DNA from 4 places in the Alteromonas sp. OM2203 genome. Region 4 is predicted to be linked to each of the others. Evidence: predicted binding sites of a transcription regulator. Region 4 holds the regulator's gene; each other region holds the start of a gene.
What was found. The regulator FliA, encoded in region 4, starts transcription of late flagellar genes. The targets are predictions, from matches to a motif close to CTAAAGNTNNNNNNNNNNNNGCCGATA.
Positions count from the first base shown of each region.

Region 1: the regulator FliA is predicted to act here: its motif matches at 4,500-4,526, upstream of ACM0P2_RS03340 (HAMP domain-containing methyl-accepting chemotaxis protein).
Region 2: the regulator FliA is predicted to act here: its motif matches at 1,879-1,905, upstream of ACM0P2_RS10305 (VC2046/SO_2500 family protein).
Region 3: the regulator FliA is predicted to act here: its motif matches at 2,984-3,010, upstream of ACM0P2_RS02750 (DUF3530 family protein).

Region 1 covers NZ_CP183209.1:755,752-761,357, forward strand. Annotated here, with positions in the region: gene ACM0P2_RS03325 (DUF192 domain-containing protein) at 1-52, shown strand, start outside; gene lysC (lysine-sensitive aspartokinase 3) at 113-1,462, shown strand; gene ACM0P2_RS03335 (SOUL family heme-binding protein) at 1,536-2,102, opposite strand; gene ACM0P2_RS03340 (HAMP domain-containing methyl-accepting chemotaxis protein) at 2,332-4,356, opposite strand; gene ACM0P2_RS03345 (symmetrical bis(5'-nucleosyl)-tetraphosphatase) at 4,657-5,484, opposite strand; gene apaG (Co2+/Mg2+ efflux protein ApaG) at 5,492-5,606, opposite strand, start outside.
Region 2 covers NZ_CP183209.1:2,303,639-2,309,244, reverse strand. Annotated here, with positions in the region: gene ACM0P2_RS10315 (EF-hand domain-containing protein) at 1-86, opposite strand, end outside; gene ACM0P2_RS10310 (rhodanese-related sulfurtransferase) at 140-1,135, opposite strand; gene ACM0P2_RS10305 (VC2046/SO_2500 family protein) at 1,292-1,846, opposite strand; gene ACM0P2_RS10300 (response regulator) at 1,968-3,608, shown strand; gene ACM0P2_RS10295 (putative DNA modification/repair radical SAM protein) at 3,854-5,095, shown strand; gene ACM0P2_RS10290 (TIGR03915 family putative DNA repair protein) at 5,146-5,606, shown strand, end outside.
Region 3 covers NZ_CP183209.1:605,245-610,850, forward strand. Annotated here, with positions in the region: gene ACM0P2_RS02740 (AmpG family muropeptide MFS transporter) at 85-1,428, opposite strand; gene ACM0P2_RS02745 (hypothetical protein) at 1,554-1,877, opposite strand; gene ACM0P2_RS02750 (DUF3530 family protein) at 2,020-2,901, opposite strand; gene rluA (bifunctional tRNA pseudouridine(32) synthase/23S rRNA pseudouridine(746) synthase RluA) at 3,065-3,781, opposite strand; gene rapA (RNA polymerase-associated protein RapA) at 3,834-5,606, opposite strand, start outside.
Region 4 covers NZ_CP183209.1:1,201,521-1,207,126, forward strand. Annotated here, with positions in the region: gene flhA (flagellar biosynthesis protein FlhA) at 1-322, shown strand, start outside; gene flhF (flagellar biosynthesis protein FlhF) at 352-1,782, shown strand; gene ACM0P2_RS05350 (MinD/ParA family protein) at 1,788-2,654, shown strand; gene ACM0P2_RS05355 (RNA polymerase sigma factor FliA) at 2,651-3,382, shown strand; gene cheY (chemotaxis response regulator CheY) at 3,419-3,802, shown strand; gene ACM0P2_RS05365 (protein phosphatase CheZ) at 3,837-4,592, shown strand; gene ACM0P2_RS05370 (chemotaxis protein CheW) at 4,605-5,606, shown strand, end outside.

The DNA.
Region 1 (5,606 bases), 450 kb from region 4:
GTGGTTTGCCGAGAATAATATAAAAGTAGGCGACCAAATTACGATTGATTAACTGCGCAGACCGCGCGGTTACTGCTAGCAAAAAGCTAGTTTTATTCTGGAGTTAAATATAGTGACAAATGCCTTATCGATAGCTAAGTTCGGTGGAACTAGCGTTGCGAATTACGAAGTAATGCAAAACTGCGCCCGAATTGTTGCCGGTAATGACAAAACGCGCATTGTGGTAGTAAGCGCTGCAGCAGGTGTAACCAATCATCTAGTAAGTTTAGCGCATACACCCATGACGCAGCAGCAAATTGAAGAGACCTGTCAGGCTATTATCAACATTGAACTTGCCATTCTTAACAAGTTAAAAGACAAAGATGCGGTAGAGCCGAAACTCAATGACTTGTTAGAAGAAATGCGTAGCTTAGCGTTTCACGAAGAAATACTTCATCGAGACGACTTGAAAGATCAGCTGCTTTCTATGGGTGAGCGAATGTCATCACTGATGTTCGCCTCAGTGCTTGCAGAAGAGGGCGTGAAAACCATGAACTTTGACGTACGTAAGGTGCTGCGTACGGACAGTGAGTTTGGTGAAGGCGCGCCTCAAATTGAAGAAATAGAAAAGCTGTCCAAACAATTATTGGCACCTGAAATTGAGAACGCTATCGTTGTTACACAAGGCTTCGTCGGTGCAGATGAACAAGGCCGAACCACAACGCTAGGTCGTGGCGGTTCTGACTTTACAGCTGCCCTGCTTGCAGAAGCACTTGATGCCGAATCGTGTGAAATTTGGACCGATGTAACTGGTGTATACACAACTGACCCGCGCATTACATCTGCGGCTCACCCTTTGCCAGAGCTTAGTTTTGAAGAAGCGGCGGAAATGGCCACCTTCGGAGCCAAAGTTCTTCACCCGGCAACTATGGAACCAGCGCTTCGAAAAGACATTAAAGTGTTTGTAGGGTCAAGCAAAGAGCCTGAAAAGGGCGGTACATGGATTGTGCGTGACTGTGAGCACGAACCACCGTATCGTGCTATTACTCGCCGTAAAGAGCAGGTAATGGTGACAGTGAAAACACCGAAGATGATGTATGCGCAAGGCTTCCTACAGCAGGTATTTGCCATCATCGCTAAGCACAAGCTAAGTGTTGATTTGGTTACGACCTCGGAAATCTCGGTATCTTTTACCCTTGATAACCCAGCAAATTCTGTGGCTCAGCGACTGAACAAAGAAACCATTGCCGAACTTGAGACCATCTGTGATGTGAAAGTGGAAAAAGGCTATGATCTTGTTACCGTTGTTGGTAACAACATGCAGACAGCTGTAGGCGTTTCAAGCAAAATTCTATCTGCGGTATCAGACTTTAACCTGCGTATGATTTGCTTTGGTGCTAACCCGCACAACTTGTCGTTTTTAGTGAATGAAACAGACAGCGATGTGATTGTTCGAAAACTTCACACAACGTTATTTGAATAACACCTGTGATTGCATGTATTAAATTAAAACGGCCGCTTATGAAAGCGGCCGTTTTTTTTAAGGCTAGACTGGTTTATTTAATTTCTACAGGAACGATGATCTCGTGGCGTTTATTCCAAGGAAGCGTAAAAGGGGAATCATACCCCATGTAACTGGGCGCTCCGACCGCCTTGATATTGTTATCGCTCAACGTTTTAAGCAGTTTATTTTTAAACTCCTCTTTTTTATCATCACCGTTTAGCCCAGAGTACCGAATTGCAGCCACCGTTCTTTCTGGCACGGTGACTAAAGATACATCTTTATGGGTTGGCAAAGGGGCGTTCTCAGCACTGTATTTACTCGGTAAGAAAAACATCATTTTCTCTGACGATGACATCTCTACAGGGGAGGTCATTGAAATCTTTGTGGCATTATTGCCAACCTCTACAGGTGACGTCATTGACACATCAGTGTTCGTTTTGTTTTCACCTGAAATGTAATTAAACAAGAGCCTGAAAGCCCCGGTGTCTTGATTACCAGACGATTCTACGGCCATAGACGCTTCATAGTGTCTAATCTCCGTATCGTCAGAAAGTGTTTCGATGACGGCGTAAGAAAGTGTTTCTGTGTCTTTGTAATACGAAGGCTCGGCATGACTCATGGAAAGCGGTATCCAAAAAACGGTTAATGCAGAAATAAGGCTAATTCGACGTAAAAACATATTATTTAAAAAAGTTAGAAACTCATATTCTTATTACGTGTTTCCAGCTTTTTATGCTCATTTATATTTACAGTGAAGCGCAGCGGTAGAAGATGGATGGATTGATTTCGGCAAGCTAAAAACAAAAAAAGGGGCGCGCGCCCCTTTTAAAATAGTCTGTTGAGCAAGATTACACTTTAAACTGCCTAATAGACTGCTGTAACTCGTCAGCAAGGCGAGCCACTTCATGGCTAGACTCAGACGTTTGTTGTGCACCTGCTGTAGTCTCTTCAGCGATGCCAACAATGGTTTCGAGCTTTTCACTGATTTCTTGCGACACTGTGTTCTGTTCACGCGCTGACTGCTCAATTTGAGAGCTTACGTCATGTGCTTTGTGCACCGCATCGGTGATGATATCCAGTGCTTGGGTTGCTTTTTCAGTTTGCGCAACGCAGGCCGCGGTTTGTTCTTTACCTTGATCCATTACCGCTACAGCTTTCTCAGCCCCAGCTTGTAGTACTTCAATCATGGCATTGATTTCTTGGGTTGACTCCTGCGTACGGCTGGCAAGGGTTCTTACTTCATCGGCAACTACCGCGAAGCCTCGGCCTTGCTCACCTGCACGTGCAGCTTCAATAGCCGCGTTCAACGCTAGCAAATTGGTTTGGTCTGCAACACCGCGGATAACGTCAAGGATCCCGCCAATGCTCGCACTGTCTTGATGAAGCTTATTGATAACGTCAGCAGCTTCCTGTACGTCGCGAGATAAGATCTCAATCGTGTTTTTATTTTCAAGAGAAATCTTACGAACGTTTTCCGCTTCTGCATCTGCATGGCGAATTTGGCTTAGTGTATCTTCAGCATTCTGAACGACCAGTTGCGACGTTGAGTGCATTTCTGTCGTCGCCGTGGCCACTTGGCCAATTTGTGATTTTTGATCTTGAATAGAATGGGTAGTTTGTGCCGTAACCGCTGACGTTTGTTCTGACGCCGCAGCTAACTGCTCCGCTCGCACGTTAATCGCAGTGATAAGCTCTTTTAGGTTACCAATTAGCGTATTACAGTTTCGCGCTAGAAGACCAAATTCGTCCTGTGCAGAGTCATCTAAACGATGTGTGAGGTCGCCTGATGAAGCAACAGTAAGTAGCTCGTTTACGCGATAAAGGGGGCGTGTGATAGCGCGCACTGTTGCGAAACCGATAATTGCCGCCACGGCGATAGAAATTAATACCACCACAATTACAACGGTGTTACCCGTTGTGATAGCACCGTTTACCTGACTTTCCACATGCGATGCTTTTTTATCTGCAAGCGTAAGTAGGTTTTCTAGAGCTACAACACCTTGTGCAATATTGTCATCTGACGCGTTTAACCCTTTTTCAGCGTCGTTTCTGCGCTCTAATCTATCAACGTGAAGCTGCATTACCCCGTCGTTTGCTTTGATCGCGTTAATTGCGTTATTAACCAGATCGTTAATGTCATCAAGCGTGCCCGAATCGTCGCGTCCGCCCGCGGTCTGCATCATGTCGCTCAGCTGAGTTACCACTTTCTCAACCACAAGATCAACTTCGTTCCCCAAGGTTTGTGAACGTACTATTGTCTGAGTTTTAATGTACTCATAAGATACAGTTAGCAAAGAAAGCAATGAAGTTTCTAGCTGACCGCCAACCTCGGCTGCCCTACGAAGGTTTGCGTCGCGCTGAACACTGTCTAAATCTGAAAAGTCTAGTAGATACGTTGATGCGTCGTCAGCATTATCTTCAGCGTCACCGAGTCTGTCTTGAATCGTGTTGCGCAAATCAAGGTACATTTGGTGGTTTTTATACATAGCCTCAACGTTAGTGATATAACTCTCGTAAGACTCGCGTACTGAGCTAAGCGTATTTTTTAGTTCAGGCTCGTTGTTAACTGCCAGTGCTAGCTTTTTATATTCACTTTCGAAGGTATCTTTTGCCGAATTGAAAGCCGTTCTTTTGTCTTTCAACTCACTTAAATTCTCTTCAATGTAGCTTTCAAAGGTCAGGCGACCCATGTTAAGAAAGCTTGCTTTAAGCGCGTTACTGCCCGCTACTGTTGGAAGCGCAACATCGTTAACTTCTTCAGTGGCTGAACCTATTGAGTTGAGGTTATAAAGTGAAACAACACTAATGACGATTAGAAGTGCGCTAATCGCGACAAATCCCCCGATTACGCGTGTGGCTACCGTTATTTTCATCGGAACTCCTGGATGAGTGTTTTTATTTTTATCTCTAACGATATTACCCGTCTCAGCCAACAAAATATAGCGCTTAAAAGCTGCAGTATTGTTCTTAAGCAGAGAAGATAATTAAACATCATCGTTACTAACTGACGTAATTGTATCGGCTACAATAACTTAATGTTTATTTTATTTAGTCACTTAGTATAAAAATAATTTGCAAAATTTAGCTGGTAATACCAGTTATTTTTTAAAAGTAGCGTCGGTAAGGGGGGAATTATCTATGCGGACTGGTATTAAAGTTGTCTTTTGTGTTTTTTAAGCGTCGATTGCAACTTGTAATGAGTTGTCTAAATTCAGTAAGGTCATGCTCTGTCCCCAAACATATCCCGTATCTAGCCCTATAAATTGATGGCTGTTAGTTTGGCCAGAAAGCGCTGCCCAATGACCAAAAACAACCCGTTGTTCAGATGAAAGCTGAGTGTTTTTACGCTCGAACCAAGGCATGATTGTGTTGCTCGTGCTATGAGACACGGCGCTAGGGTGGGACTTGTTATTAAAATCGAGTGTGCCATTATCGTAAACAAATCGCATACGAGTACACGCATTTACGATAAAGCGAAGTCGCTCTGCGCCTTCTAAGTTCTCAGACCAATTATCGGGGGTATTCCCGTACATGCTTTCCAGAAAGTCAGCATAGTTATCAGCCATCAAAATTTCGCTGACTTCGTCGCTAAGAGATATGCTTTGTTCGATAGACCATTTAGGATAAAGCCCCGCATGTATCATTACCGAGCGATCGTCAATTTTCATTGCCAACGGAAAGCGTCGTAGCCAGTCAACAAGTTCAGGTAAGTCTGATGCCTTAAGCAGTGGCTCTAATTTATCTGACTTTTTTGACTTTCGTATGCCATTAACTACCGAGAGCAGATGTAAATCATGATTGCCCAACACGCTATGAAAATTTTTACCGAGGGATTTTAAAAAGCGTAGCGTATTTAGGGAGTCTTCTCCCCGGGCAACTAAGTCGCCTACAGCAAGAAGCGTATCGTTTGTGTCATCGAATTTAACTTTATCAAGAAGGCGACGAAGACCATCATAGCAGCCTTGAATATCGCCAACGACGTAAGTGTTTCCGTGAGACATAAAATCCTTAATGGAGAATACTAGGGATAGCTAGACGAAATATATCGATTGGAAGTCGAAAACGCTCGCCGTCTTCTAACTCCATCTCGTAATAGCCTTCCATATTACCCACTGGGGTGTCA
Region 2 (5,606 bases), 1.1 Mb from region 4:
TGGCCATTGCCATCACGATCGAAAAAGCTAAAGTCCTTCCTAATTTCTTCAATTTTAGATTCTGAAAGTTGAGTGCTCACTCGCATTCCTTAATTTCAACTGCAATAAACACGAGTGTAACGCCCTTCTTTCTGGCTGTCTATGCCTGATTTTCTTTCGCTTTAAGTGCGCGTAAACGTTGAGCTTCCGCTTTTTCTTTGCGTTTTTGTTCCATGGTTAAACGCGCTTCAGTTCCAACGTGTTCCTGTTGGCGTTCTTTCGCTAGCTGAACTTGTTTTTCACGCTCTCTAAATCGAGCAATTTGATCTTCAGTATGTGTACCATAACAATGAGGACAGCTTACGCCTGGCTCGTATTTATCGCTTTGCTTGTCTTCTTCCGTTATAGGGAGTCTACATGCGTAACACTGCTCGTAATGGCTTTTCTCTAAGTCATGATTAACGGCTACGCGGTTATCAAATACAAAACAGTCACCTTCCCACAGCGACTCTTCTTTTGGTACATCTTCAAGATACTGAAGGATGCCACCTTCTAAATGATAGACCTCTTCAAACCCCTGTTCTTTCAAATAAGCGGTAGATTTTTCACAGCGGATTCCACCAGTGCAAAACATTGCAACTTTCTTATTTTTAGACGGGTCTAGTTCTTTTGCTACGTATTCTGGAAACTCGCGAAAGGTTTCAGTTTTTGGGTCAACCGCGTTTTTGAACGTACCAATTTCTATTTCATAACCGTTTCGGGTGTCGATTACCGTTACATCTGGGTCGCTTATTAGTGCATTCCAGTCCTTAGGCTTAACGTATGTACCTACGGTTTGGCGAGGGTCGATACCTTCAACGCCCATAGTCACAATTTCTTTTTTAAGCTTTACTTTAGTGCGGTAGAACGGCTGCTCGTCGTGAAGTGACTCTTTAAAGGAAATTGGGTTAATACGTTCATCACTGTTCAAATAAGCGAGTAAAGCGTCGATACCTTCACGGGTGCCCGACACAGTGCCGTTTATACCCTCGTGAGCGAGAAGAAGAGTGCCTTTGATGCCATTTGCTTCCATGGCTTCAAGTAGCGGTTGACGTATTTCTTTGAAGTTTTCAAGCGCAACAAATTTATACATTGCGCAAACAATATATTTAGACATAGTTTTTTACCTTTGCTGATTGGAGCGTAAGACCAGTGCAAAAATGCGGCGCGCAATATAACAAAACTAATGGTTAAAAACTAGGACAGATGTAATTATCTGTGCGGACTGGTACTAGTGAATGCTTTTTGAGTGTTCACGGTGCACGGTGTTGTGCTAAGCCATACTTCTAAAGGACGTTGAATTTAGGTGTTCAGGATTTGCAGAGTCAGTTTCACCGTGTTGTGAAGAGAGAATATCATAGAGTAATGTATTGTCTTCTTTAACTGAATTAGCATATTGTTTTTTCAGTCTTTTTTGCGTAGCGAGGCTGCAGTTGTGTATTACGTCATCGGGAAGACGCTTTTCATCGTTGGTTTGTGCTAAAGGTGCGGGTTTTAATGCCATGTACAATCGCGCTGTGGCATAGTCCTGTGCAACAAGCAAAGGCATAACGTGCATTGTTTTCCATTCACTTTCGCTCGCAGCGAGTGACGGCCGTCTGTAATGATTTAATGAGGCAAGTTGTGCCTTTACGCTATTTTGTTGTTCTAGGCCTGAATTTGCCGATTCAATTTGAAACGGCTCCGCAACACTGTGTTGCTGCATGGCAAGGTATAAGGAAAAAAGTGCACCTTGCGCTGATGCGCGAGCAAGCACCCCGCTTCGCTCCCAGTAAATACTGGGGTCGATAGGCGTATTGTCGTTAGCAGCGGGGGTGTCTAATGGCATCCATTTTTATTACTTAATTTGCATACTTATGTTTTCGGCAAGATAATGTTTTTCTTAAGCTTATTTTCTAAAGTTAGATATACTTCTACTAGGCCTAGGTGTGCTCATTCACGGATGCGAAATGCAATTTAGCAACAAACAAGTATTGATTGTTGAAGATCAACGACCTTTCCTCCTTCTCCTCAAGGGATTAATGCACTCTATGGGCGTGTCTGACGTGGTCACTAAATCGTCAGCAGAACAAGCGGTATCACTTTGTAAAAAGCATAAATTCGATATCATCATCTGTGATCTTCATCTAGGCGCAGACAACAAAAATGGATATGAATTAATCGAGGAGCTGCGCACGGCCAGTCTCATTAGTCCAACGACCGTGTTTATTCTAATTAGCGCCGATAGCGCACGACCGATAGTGTTAGGCTCAATAGAGCGTCGTCCAGATGACTTTCTTATCAAACCCTTTTCACAGGTACAGTTAAAATCTAGAATTGTACGTGCTTTTCAAAAACGCGAGTTCTTAAAAGAAGCTTATACACTGATTAATAAAGGAGAACTCAATAGCGCTATCGACCATATTGAAGCGCTCCTAGATGCGCCGTCTCATTATAAAGGTCACTGCGAGCAGCTCTTGGTAGAGTTATATTGGCGAATCGATCAGCCTCAAAAAGCCCTTGATGTTTTAAATAGCTACATAGATGGAAAGTCTGTGCTCTGGGCTCAAGTCGCGATTGGTAAAACCTACCTTCAATTGAAAGATTACGAAAAAGCTATTTCAGTGGCTAAGAAGACCCTCAAGCGCAACAGATTTAATGCAGATGCACACGATATTCTTGCTCAGGCCTATCAAGCTATCACATCTGGTGAAAAAGCATTAGAGGCTATCAAGGAAGCAATTAAACTTTCTCCCTATTCGCTGCCAAGGCATTTTAAAGCCTGCGAGATTGGCAGAGATAATGAGGATTTGCTACTCGCAGCAAGCTCTAGTTTAGCTATTTGGGATTTATCAAAACGTACCGTTCACAAAAACAGCCTTCATTGGTGCGGCATTATCAGAAGCTATTTAGACATTGCGGAATTTGCAGAAGATAAAAAACAGCGCAACAAGTATCAACAAGAAGCCCTTCTCACACTGCAGCGGGGAAAATTTGATGATCATCTTCAAAAAATAGACCGCGACTTTGACATAAGTATCTTTGGAAAAATTGTTAACGCCAGAATAAGCGCGATAGATGGAAAGTTAATAGACGCAAAGCGACATTTAGCCTTGTCTCAAAACTTACTAGATGAAAAGTACACTGACGTTCCTACAGCATATATCCCTGATAGTATAAATGTAATGTTTAAATTGGGTGAGTTCGATGACGCGGTTCAGTTAACCGCATTACTAGAATCACGGGACGATGAGCTCGACCAAAATAGTGCGAGTATGCTAAGAAAACAGTCTCAAGACGCGCAAAAAAGCCTAGCTAGCTATCAGCAGTTCAATCGCGAGGGCATTCAACATTACCAAGAAAAGGACTATGAGCGAGCTAAGGCTTCATTTGCCCTTGCTCAAGGCTTTGCACCTGTTAATACCGGTGTTGCACTCAACCTACTTCAATGTCTTCTTCAAATAGCGGTGAAAGAGGGTAAAGCCGATGCAAACTTGATTAATGAGTGTAAGCGTCTATTTAAGTTAATAGACGACATGACGCTCAAAGCAACCTATAAAGAGAAATACGTCAATCTTCGAGACGAACTCTCACAATACATCGGTTTTTAGGCTATTCATCAATCCCTTGCCTTTTATTTCACTAGGACAATCTTAAGCCCACTTATCAACCTCTATTACTAAACATTCGCTCAACGGGTTTTACTGCTTTCCCTCCAGATAAACATAACACATTTGTACTGTATATATATACATGTTATAACGCGAGTGGTTATTTCTTAAATAAAATATGTCAGCAAAATGTTTAGGTGAGATATCTCTACATCTGCTTTTGCTAAGAGGAAGTTTAATCTGCAATGCATGACAAACTGATACAAAAACTCGAAATTCTTTCAGACGCCGCTAAGTATGATGCGTCCTGTGCAAGCGGCTCAGCAGGTAAGCGTCAGGCAGGCAAAACTGATAAAACCGGTATAGGCTCGCTAACTGGTGGCTCAGGTATATGCCATAGTTTTACCCCAGATGGACGATGTGTATCACTATTGAAAATATTAATGACGAATTATTGTATCTACGACTGCCACTATTGCATCAATAGAGTATCTAGCAATGTACGACGTGCCCGTTTCTCAGTGAAGGAGACGGTAGATTTAACCCTTAATTTTTATAAACGTAACTACATCGAAGGCTTATTTCTTAGCTCCGGTATTGTTGGCTCACCAGATTTAACAATGGAAAGTATGGTGCGCATTGCTAAATCCCTGCGTCTCGATCACGGGTTCAAGGGCTACATACACCTTAAAACCATTCCAAACGCCTCGCCCGAATTACAGGCTGAGGCCGGTTTATATGCAGATAGATTAAGTATAAACGTCGAGATGCCAACCCAACCTTCATTAAATAAATATGCTCCAGAGAAAGACCTTGGCGCGATTCATGGGGCGATGAATACGCTTAAAGACAAAATAACGGAACATAATGTCGATAAAACACACTCGGGCAAACGCCCTCCTCGCTTTGCGCCTGGTGGACAGTCGACCCAAATGATCATTGGTGCGGATGATTCGAATGACAAAATCATTTTGGGAACCAGCGTTAAACTCTATAGCGAACAAAAGCTACGTCGGGTTTATTACTCTGCATTTTCCCCCATACCTGACGCCTCACAAGTTTTACCTTTGAAACCAGCGCCTTTAATACGTGAACATCGTCTCTATCAAGCTGACTGGCTTCTGCGTTTTTATGGATTTACCCTCGATGAAATTGTTCATGATGAAATGCTGGATATGGATCACGACCCCAAGCTCGCATGGGCATTGCGAAATCGCCATATATTTCCAATCGATTTAAACAAAGCCGATAAAATGCTTCTGTTACGAGTACCAGGGCTTGGTGCTCGTACAGTTCAAAAAATTCTCTCGATTCGTCGTCATACCAAATTAAATTGGATAGACCTTACTAAAATGCGGCTGCCTCTAAAAAAGTTAAAACCGTTCATCAGCGTGGGTGACTACTCACCGAACATTCACTTACTCGATAGCAATAATTTTGAACTTCTATTTAAACAGCCTAAGCAATTTGAGTTATTTGGTGGGTAAATGAAATTTATGTTAGCAGCTTCTAATTTAGTTTCGAAGGTAGTGCCAGAATGAAGACAATTACAATTACCTCGGTGCCTGGGTTTGATGAATGGCGCGAAGCATCAAGGGTGTGTCTAGCACACGGTATTCCTCCTGAGGCTATTATCTGGCAAAACGTTCAGTCGGTACAGGACGACCTGTTTGGTCATCAAGAGCAGACCCAAGCTACTAACAAACTTCAAATAAAACACACAATTCCCAAATCTGCTTTAGTGCTATTTAAGTATGCGCTATGTCATAGTGATACCAAACGCTTTGCTTTGTGTTATCGCGTTTTGTGGCGGATAATTTATGAAAATAGAAACCTTATTCAGCTAAAAACTGACGAAGATATAATGCAACTCTATATGCTTGTAAAAGCCGTCAAGCGTGACGCGTATAAAATGAGTGCGTTTCTGAGGTTCAAGGAACTTGAAGTTGAGGGTAAAGAACATTTTGTCGCGTGGTACGAGCCCGAACATTACAGTTT
Region 3 (5,606 bases), 600 kb from region 4:
TCTTCCTTGGTAGCTAGTTTTAAAACTACACCTTTATTTTAAATGTAGATAACACTCGTGAACTTGCAAGGCAATAAGATTAAATTATCCTCTTTCAACCCGGTTGATATGGTGACGAATAGCGTACAAAAAGCAGAGGCTTGGGACTACCATTGCGGCAGTTAGAACAAAAAATAAGCTCCAGTCACCGTGCAAACTGTCTACGACTACACCACTGCTAGAGGCAACCAACGTTCGCCCTGCAACGCTCAGCGATGCCATTAGTGCATATTGTGTAGCGCTAAAAGCCCGGTTACATAACAGCGATATAAAAGCGACCATCGCAACCGTGCTCCACGCGCCCGTAAAGCCGTCAACGATTACAGTTACCGCTAGTAGAGAAGTAGAGGGACCTGTTTGCGCAATAAGCGCAAAGAGAAGGTTTGACGCCGCCATTGCCACACCGGCAGTCATGAGCCCTCGGTATATGCCATAGCGAATATTAACAAGGCCACCTAATAGAGAAAAAATAATCGTTACCCACCAGTTGAGGAGTTTTGAATATGTCGCGATATCGCTGTTAGAGAAGCCAATTTCTTTATAAAAAACGATACTCATTCGACCAAGAAAGGCCTCGCCGATTTTGAATAGAAAAATAAAAAGTAAAAAAGATGCTGCGAGCTTAACGCCATTACGAGTAAAAAATTCCGAAAATGGGGTGACAAGTGTAGTTCTAACCCAGTAAACAACGGGAGAGCTATTCGTCTTGTGAGTGATTTTTTGAAGCAAGGCTTCCCTGTCAATGAGAGGTTCATTGGCTATTAGGGTTGCGCACATTAATAACGCCATAATTGCCGCTAACAGCAGGTAGATATCAGGCCAAGACCAGGCGGTTAAATCGGCAAGAAAAAATGGAATTGCGCCAAGCCCGCCATAGCCAGTCCACCACCCAGCCGTTGCCATCGAAGACGCTGCAGACAACCCATCCTTGTCGTCTTTATCTATGCAATCGATACGGAAGCCGTCAATGGCGATGTCCTGCGTAGCAGACGCAATAGCGATCAGTAAGCCTACAAACGCGACATAGTACAAATCGTAAGTTGCAGTTAGTTGAGACATACCTAGGCACAAAAGCACAATGCATAACTGCATCGCGAAAATCCAGCCTTTGCGTTGACCTAAAAGAGGCGGCTTAACCTTGTCGACTAGGGGAGACCATAAGAAATTAAAAGAGTAAGTGGCAAAAATAATTCCAAAGAGTCCTATGGTGGAACGAGAGAGCCCCTCATCTTTTAACCAGGCTGAAAGTACTGAGCTAATCATTATCCATGGAAAGCCACTGGAAATACCAAACAGAAAAATATTCAGATAGCGCTTGTCATTGAAAGTCTTTAAAGCGGTTAGCAAAACTTCAGCCCTGGGAAGTAACTCAAAAGCGTATTGAGCCATGAACCACATTGTTTAGCAACAATACTTGCCTAATAACACGTAGCGATAACAGGCTAAAGGGAGCGGTATATGAGTAGAGAGCAACGTATCTTGTGGGTTTGAGAAAAACCACAACGGGAACGGTGTTAAGGACGAACACCCACACAGTCAAGTGGACAGTGCCCTAAACCTTCCAAGAAATTGACGCAGTTTGTAAGCTCGTCAACAAGAAAACGATCTTGTCTAAGCTTATCTTCATTCCAATAATGTACTTGATGCAGTAAATGCCAAAAAACGCGTTCCTTTTGAGTGTAGGGCTGGGTTAACGTAAATTCAATTTGACCCCATTCCTCCATGCTATCCCAAAAAAATAGCTCCAACTCCTCAATAGGAAGCTCATCTTGCCAAAATGCTCTCAAATAGAAACATAGCTGTTTCGCTTTGTTATCTACAAATTCCTGAACACTCACAAGTAACTCAACCGCCTTTGTTTACTAAATTAAAGTATAGTCCAATTCGCAATTTTCACTCGCTAAGCTAATTGATAATTTGCCTTATTAACCTAGGTGTCTGTTTTGGGTGAATATTTAGACTAGGCTGAAGACGAGAGAATTACCAGCCCAAATGACGTGTCCAACCAATGGTGTTATTTGCAATTATCTGAATTTGCGGGTTTTTTTGAGTTTCCTTTATACTAAAGGCTAAAAAACTGCTGGGGATCGTTATTTGTCTGTAGTGTATTTTAAGTTCATTTTTTGCTCTTATTTTCCTTTTCAATGTTGTACTTGCTTCCCAATCGTTAAACGCGCTAAGTGATAAATCTAAAACCGGATATTCCGCTTTTGCCATGGTATTAATAAGCAGGTTATTCGTCGTATCTTCAGGCCAAAATGGTGAGATTGCGATGAAGGTGTCAGGATGTAAATTAGGTTGTAGCTCTGCCGCCGAGAAATAGGTCGCGGCAAGCATGCCTTGCGCAATCACCATGCGATAGCCAGAGCGGTTCTGTAAATAATTATTCAATGCGTTGACCTGCAAGGTTAGTGCAGACGTAGCTGTTTCGAAATTAAGGTATTGAGTAAGTTGATTACTTCTTGGATGTATTGCTTCGTCAGCTTGATTGTTTTGTGCTGCATCATCTTCTGGTGTGCTAGCGGCTGCCTCATCTGCTGAAGGCGTAGGGGCTAGAGGCAAGTTTACGGGGCTAATTACTACGTGCCATCCTTTTTCAGCGAGCAAGTCGGCAAGGCTGTTGCCCTCTGCGAGTGTAAGGCTTGAGGGAAAAGGCTCGGTAAAGATAATCGCAGTACCAAGAGATAAAGGGGTTTTTGCCTCTACCTCAATAACGGGGGCCTCTGCCTCACCGACCATTATTGATTTAACTTCCCCTGGAAGATAAGCATTGCTCACATCATTGAAAAAGTCGCCGTAAGCTATCACAGGGAACATAGACACCATGACAAAAAAATATAAGGTGATGGATTTCCTGTTCATATAAGCGTGCTATGCCTTTTCATTCTCTCAACGATGATATCTTCGATACTGTGAAACAACGAGATATTACAATTCTATAGTTTATCGGCAAATAAAATGAAAACTATAGGGGGCCGAATATAATGAACTAGGTTGTCGGTTTGGTGTTTCACAAACAACGAGCCTATTGTGTTTCAACTGAAAGCGAACTGGGACGATGCTGACTAAAGGGAATTGGTGTTTGAAAATGAAGCCATTGGCCCTGTGTAGGGTGACAGAAACTTAAGCTTTCCGCATGAAGCTGCAAACGAGGCGCCATAGCAAGTGCCTCGTCGTGAGCATAAAGCCTGTCTCCCAAAATTGGATGCCCTAAGGCAAGCATATGTACTCGTAATTGATGTGAGCGCCCTGTGATAGGATAAAGCGCCACCAAAGAGTAAGGGCAGCCATTTTCATCCACAGTTCGCTCTACCGCCTCAAAACGGGTCATCGCTTTTTTGCCGCGCTCAAAGTCGACCATTTGCTTTGGCCTATTAGGCCAATCGCAAATAAGCGGCAGATCAACGTCACCTGTATCGGCTTCAATATGGCCGTGGACACGAGCAAAATAGCGCTTTTTGGTTTGCCTTAATTCGAACTGCTTTGAAATGTGACGATGGCTCTCTTTAGTAAGCGCCAATACCAGTATACCCGAGGTCGCCATGTCCAGCCTGTGGACCACAGTTGCGGTAGGGTATACACGGTTTACTCGACTAATAAGCGAATCGCGATGCTCTAACGCTTTACCCGGCACGCTCAAAAGTCCACTCGGTTTATGCATTACCACCATATCCTCATCCTGATACAAAATATCAAGATAAGGCGTCATAGGTGGGTTATAAACAAAGCTCGGGTTTGCCATTATTTTCTCATTACTTGACGCGTCACTAAGGCGTTTAGCGCGACGCGTTATATTATGGGTTATTAACGACTATGCGCAGCGCGTCTAGCTCAACATCTGCTTCTTGAATAACTTTATCCAGCGCATTCATTTGCGTTTCAATAAATTCAATTTCACTGTCACGAACAGCAGGATTACGTTTTTGAAGGTCGCGCAATCGCTGTATTTCTTCGTTTAGTGTGTTGTGCATGTTGTTAAGCGCATCATGTTGCTTTTGATTTGCCTGCTGATGTGCAAGCTTTCGCGCTTTCTCAATAGCTAATTCTAGGGGCTGTTGCAGTGCTTTTAAAAGCTGCGCCGAGATTTTGCGACCAATTTTACGCTTAACATCAAAGCTTAGATCTGAAGGATTTCCTTGCGCATCTAAACATACGCGCACTGGCGTTTGTGGCAAGAAACGACCAAGCTGCAATGCTTTGGGGGCTTGTGCCTGAAGTACGAATAACGCTTCTATCCAATAGGCGCCTTTAGGCAGAGACGGCTCTGCAATAAAGCCCATACTGCTTTTTCCATGTACATCAGTAAGTACGACATCTATGGCAGTATGAACAAGCGGGTGGTCCCAGCTTAAAAACTGAACGTTTTCTAGGGTGGTGGCAATGCGGCGTTTGTAGGTGACTGTCATGCCTTCTGGATCTAAGCCTGGGAGCTGGCTTACCATAGACTCCGTTGGCATAAGAATAAAACAGTCGTTACCTTTTTCGTCTTGCTGTACGCCAATAGCATCAAATACACGGCCCATAAAACGGGAGAGATCTTGCTCTGTATCTAATGCAATAATGTCCTCAAGCAGTTGCTCTACACGTCCCTCGCCAGAGGCATTTAGCTCTAGAAGACGGTCCCGTCCGGCTTCAAGCTGGGCGACGAGTTGACTATTTAGCGTAATACTCATGCTCACCAGCTCATCTCGCGCACTCATATCGTCAGGATGTAAACACGCGCCAATTAGCAGAGGTTTAACATCATCAAATACGCCAGAACCGGTAGGGCAGGTCTTCTCAAAGGCATTAAGCCCTTCGTGATACCAGTCTAGTAATACGTGCTGTGCGGTTTTTGCTAAATACGGCACGTGGATTTGTACCGTTTGTGTTTGGCCAATGCGATCAAGACGACCAATTCGCTGTTCAAGTAAATCTGGCGTTATTGGTAAATCAAATAACACCAAGTGATGAGCAAACTGGAAATTACGGCCTTCACTGCCAATCTCGCTACATAATAAAATTTGTGCACCGTCTTCTTCATCCGCGAAGTAATGCGCTGCTTTATCGCGCTCAACAATGCTCATGCCTTCGTGAAATACGCTATGGCGAATACCGGTTTGGGTGCGAATTACCTCGCCAAGCTCTTGTGCAGTGCGAGCGCTGGCGCAAATAAGCAGAATTTTTTCTGGCTTAACGCTTTGCATGAAATCAAGCAGCCATTCAACGCGAGGGTCGAGTTTAGTCCAGCTGTTCACTACGCTTGCCATGCGTTCTGGGTATAGTGAATAGGTTAGGTCACCGCCACTAACCGCGTCTGAATAAACGTCGGGTAAAGCAAGCTCATAGGCGTTTAATTTACGTATCGGAAACCCTTCAATATTGGCTCGGCGGTTTCTAAACAGCATCCGCCCTGTACCATGGCAATCGATCAGTTGATGTAGTAACGCATGACGGCTTTCTGATGTGCTTAGATCGCCAGCATGCGCCATTACATCTGGTGCGAATTCATTGAGTTTACTGCGTTGTTTATCATTGGGTTCGGCGTCAGAGAGTAAAGGCGCTACTGCGTCGGCTAATTGGCTGTA
Region 4 (5,606 bases):
GATAACCCAAGGGGCGAAAGAAATACCTGTCATAACCTTGGCGCCAGAGTTGGAACAGATGTTGCACCAGTCACTTCAAGCAGGTGGCGAAGACGGTGCTGGTATTGAACCAGGCTTGGCAGATAAGTTGCAAAAATCACTGCAACAAGCCAGTCAGCAACAAGAGTTAGAAGGTGAGCCTGCTGTGCTTCTAACATCTGGCATGCTGAGACCGGTACTCTCTCGCTTCTTAAAATATTCGGTTGTTGGGCTTCATGTACTGTCTTATCAAGAAGTTCCTGATGACAAACAAATAAAAATAGTCAGTTCGGTTGGTCAATAATCTGACGCTGGGTGATTGGAGAGGTTGCAATGAAAATTAGACGTTTCTTCGGCAAAGATATGCGTGAGGCGTTAAGCCAGGTTAAAGCAGAGTTAGGCAGTGATGCCGTTATCATGTCAAACCGCAAAGTGGCTGATGGTATAGAGCTTGTTGCAGCTTATGATAAAGAGCCCGATGCAAAACTCGCTGTTCCTAAAGCTGCCTCAAAAGCGCCTGGTCAAAAGGCTACGCCAAGCTTGAGTGAAATAATTGGCGACGACGGTCCAGATAGCCTAAAAGCCTTATTAGAAAAACAGCATGGTGCTGCGGCTGCGACAGCCAATCCAGGAACATTATCTAACGTTGCTGAAAACCACATCCAGCAACGCCCTCAACCTATGTCAGCTAATGCAAAGCACGCCAACGAGATAGCGTCACATTTGGATTTTTCTGATGCATTTATTGATGATGTGGAAAGTCAGCAGAGTGCTGGTCATCGTGCTAATGACTTACCCTTTCCTGACCACCAAGCCTCAAGCATTGGCGAAGCGCCAATGACACAATCGGCAGAACTTGCACAAATAAAAGAAGAGCTTGCGTCTCTACGGGACGTTCTGCAATATCAAGTTGCTGACCTTATGGAAGCAAAAAATAAGCGTCAAAAACCAGTTCACCAGTACTTGACCACGCGTTTAGTTGATATGGGGTTGAGCAATGCTCTCGCTAATCAGCTAATAAATTACACGCCAGCTCACTATAACGAACGTGACGCGTGGATTTATCTTCTTAACCTATTGGCTAATCGCATAAATGTGACGGGGAACGATATACTTAGTTCACAAGGTGCGGTTGCGTTGGTTGGTCCTACCGGAACAGGTAAAACAACAACAGTTGCCAAATTGGCAGCCCGTTATGCGCAAAAGTATGGTGCAGAGTCAGTCGCTATGATCACCATAGATACGTATAGAATAGCTGCCTATGAGCAGCTAGCGACATACGGAAAAATTATTGGCTGTACGGTAAGAAAAGCGCAGACTAGTGAAGAGTTAGCCGATTTATTATTCCAACTTCGTCATAAGCGACTAGTATTAATCGATACGGCAGGGTTTAGTCAGCGCGATAGTCGATTAATTAAACAAATTAAGCAATTTGACAACGGTCAAATGCCTAAAGTGAAAAAATATTTGGTGGCGCAAGCCAATACCCAATATCCAGCGCTTCAAAGAATCATCCAAGCGTATGATGATATTGAATTAAGTGGCTGTATTTTCACGAAGTTAGATGAATGCTACTCTTTGGGAGAGGTATTGAGCGCTGCCGTTGAGTACCAACTACCGGTTAGCTATGTCACCGATGGTCAGAAAGTGCCAGAAGACATTAAGATTGCAGAGGCGAAATCTTTAGTTTCCGCTGCTGCAAAGCTTTATAAAAAGTACGGTTTGAATCATACTAGTGGTAACAACGCAATTAAAACAGCATAAGTAGTATGATTGACGATCAAGCGAGTAGCTTAAGAAAAATGAAGCAATCACGGTTAATCAAGGTTATCGCCGTCACCGGAGGCAAAGGTGGCGTTGGTAAAACAAATATTACTCTCAATACCGCTATCGCTATGGCGAAGCAGGGTAAGCGAGTCATGGTACTTGACGCGGACCTCGGTCTGGCAAACGTTGATGTTATGCTAGGACTTCGCGTAGAGAAAAACTTATCTCATGTGCTTTCAGGTGAATGTACCCTTGACGATGTTCTCGTCACCGGTCCGCACGGGATCAAGATTGCGCCGGCCACCTCTGGCACGCAGTCGATGGCAGAGTTGTCCCCAACTCAACACGCAGGTTTGATCCGCGCTTTTAGCGAGCTAAGAACGCCGATAGACGTGCTGATTGTCGACACTGCTGCTGGAATTTCAGACATGGTATTGAGCTTCTCGAAGGCTTCTCAAGATATCATGGTCGTGGTTTGCGACGAGCCTACCTCACTAACCGATGCCTACGCCCTAATAAAAATCTTAAATCGCGAACATGGCGTTTTTCGTTTTAAGGTAGTGGCTAATATGGTGCGCGACGTGCGTGAAGGCCAAGAATTATTTAGTAAATTAAGTAAAGTGACAGGGCGTTTTTTGGATGTTGCACTAGAATTAGTGGCAACGGTTCCATTTGATGAAAATATTCGTAAAGCCGTAAGAAAACAAACGGCTATTGTAGATGCCTATCCAGGCTCTCCAGCCGCAGTGGCCATAACACAACTTGCTAGTAGAGCATTGTCATGGCCCATCCCGGCTCAGCCAGGCGGACATCTTGAATTTTTTATTGAACAACTTGTTGCAGAAAAAGCAGTAGGAAATCAGCGTTGAACAGCAAGGCAGCCGCTTATCAACAACAAACCGATAAGTCGCAGTTAGTCGAAAGACATGCGCCATTGGTTAAGCGTATAGCGCATCACTTGATGGCTAGGTTGCCTGCAAGTGTTCTTGTTGATGACCTTATCCAATCAGGCATGATTGGGCTTTTGGAAGCTGCACGAAATTTTGATGGCTCTAAGGGAGCTAGCTTTGAAACCTTTGCAGGCATCCGTATTCGCGGTGCAATGCTAGACGAAATACGCAAAGGAGACTGGACCCCTCGTTCAGTCCATCGTAACGGACGTGCTATTTCGGAAGCTATATCCCAAGTAGAAGGTGAGACCGGAAGGGATGCAAGAGATTCTGATATTGCTGAAAAGCTTAACGTAAGCTTGCAGGATTATCACCAAATGCTCAATGAAGTAAATGCCGGCAAACTTGTCGGAATAGAAGATTTGGGTGTGTCGGAGGACGTAATCACGACTGAGCAGAGTAGAGGCAGTGATGCGCCGCTGGAAGACTTGATGCAGGGCGCTTTTCAAAAAGCACTTGCCCAAGCGATTACAACGCTACCTGAACGGGAAGCGATTGTGCTTTCTTTGTACTATGATGAAGAATTGAATTTACGAGAAATTGGTGAGGTTCTTGATGTAAGTGAGTCAAGAGTCAGTCAAATTCACAGTCAGGCCATGTTAAAACTCAAATCACGAATGAAGTCGTGGCAGGCTGACGAAGAATAGAAATTAATAACAATTAACCCCTCATTGGAGGCTATTTTGGACAAAAGTATGAAAATTCTTGTGGTTGATGATTTTTCTACCATGAGACGTATCATCAAAAACCTTCTTAAAGACTTAGGTTTTGCCAACATCCAAGAAGCGGATGACGGAAGCACTGCACTGCCAATGTTGCAGCAAGGTGATTTTGACTTCGTTGTTACTGACTGGAACATGCCCGGCATGCAAGGTATCGATTTGCTTCGCGCAATTCGAGCAGATGACAAGCTTAAACATTTACCTGTTCTTATGGTTACTGCTGAAGCTAAAAAAGAACAAATCGTTGCTGCAGCGCAAGCCGGTGTGAACGGGTACGTAGTAAAACCCTTTACAGCAGCAACGCTAAAAGAAAAATTAGACAAAATTTTCGAACGTTTAGGTTGATCCAGACGCTCACCAGATAAATGAGGTTTACTGGATGGCAACGAATATAAACGTTCCAATTTCGTTGGAAGAAGCCAAGCAACTCGTTACTTATCTTGAAGAAGGTGATAACGCTTCAGCCAATGCCCTACTTGAAGCAGCATCAATGAAAGAAAACGTTGAGTTGTTTGCTGAAGTAGGAAAATTAACGCGTCAACTTCATGACGCGTTAAATAACTTTCAGATTGATGATCGCATTAAAAACTTAGCAACCGACGATATTCCGGATGCTCAGTCCCGCCTGACTTACGTTATTGAAGAAACTGAGAAAGCTGCTAATACTACTATGGATGCCGTTGAAGCGAGCATGCCAATAGCAGAAATGCTTTCAATGCGCATCGATAAGGTAATGCCAGAATGGAAAAAGTTAATGAATCGCCAAATTGAGCTTGGTGAATTCAAAGCGTTGTGTGCAGACTTAGACGAATTATTAGAAGAAGGTTCGCTTCAGTCAGCTAAACTAACACAACTGCTTACTGAAGTGCTGATGGCCCAAGGTTATCAGGACTTGACGGGGCAAGTTATTCGTCGCGTTATTGACCTTGTAAAAGAGGTGGAGGACAGCTTAGTCAACATGCTTACCATGTTTGGCGAGCGCGATGGAGAAGAACATACTAAACCATCTCGTGTTAAGGCCGATAAGATAGATGGTGTAGAGGCAGAAGGCCCAATTATTGACGCCGAAAAACGAGATGATGTCGTTTCAGGCCAAGATGACGTAGATGATCTTTTGTCTAGCTTAGGTTTTTAGGGGAGCGGGCGCATGTCGTTTGATGTTGACGAGGATATATTACAGGACTTTCTGGTTGAAGCTGGAGAGATTCTTGAACAATTACAAGAACAGCTCGTTGATCTTGAAAACAACCCGGAAGACGCGGATTTACTGAACGCAATATTCCGAGGGTACCATACAGTAAAAGGAGGCGCTGGTTTCCTTTCTCTCACAGAACTCGTCGAAATTTGCCACGGTGCAGAGAACGTATTCGATGTGATGCGAAACGGGCAAAGAACTTTAACCCCTGAACTCATGGATATTATTCTGCAGGCCACCGATGTGGTTGTAGAAATGTTTGAACGAGTGAAGGCTCAGGAGCCACTGCAACCTGCAGACGCGCAGTTAGTTGATACACTGCATAAATTGAGTCGTCCTGAAACGCCAGACGAAAACATATTCGACTCTTTAAGCGCCCCTGTACAAGAAACCGCTGCGGATGAGCCAGAGCTAGTAATAGAAGAACCTACAGCAGAGGCAGAGAGTAAAAGCGATAACGGTGGCGGTATTGACGAAATCACTGAAGATGAGTTCGAAGCGCTGCTCGATGAACTTCACGGTTCTTCGGCACCGGGTCGCTCATCATCAGCTACAACTGAAGCGCCTTCTGCATCTGAGTCAAAGCCGGCCGCTTCAACAACCTCTGCGATAAGTGATAGCGACGATATTACCGACGAAGAATTTGAAGCGCTGTTAGACGATTTACATGGCAAAGGTCAATTCAGCGCCAACGAAGCGCCAGCTGTAGAGACTAAAGCGCCTGCAGCGCCAGCATCTTCAAGCACAGGCGGTGACGAAGAAATTACCGATGACGAATTTGAAGCCCTTCTTGACCAATTACATGGTTCAGGTCAAGGACCAACCAAGTTAGGTGAAGCGCCTAAGCAGGTAGAGCCACCTGTCGACAAGGCAGCGACTGAAGCTGTTCAAAAAGCCAAAGAGGCAGCGCCAAAACCAACTCCTGCACCAAGTGCTCCAGCGCCATCTACCCCC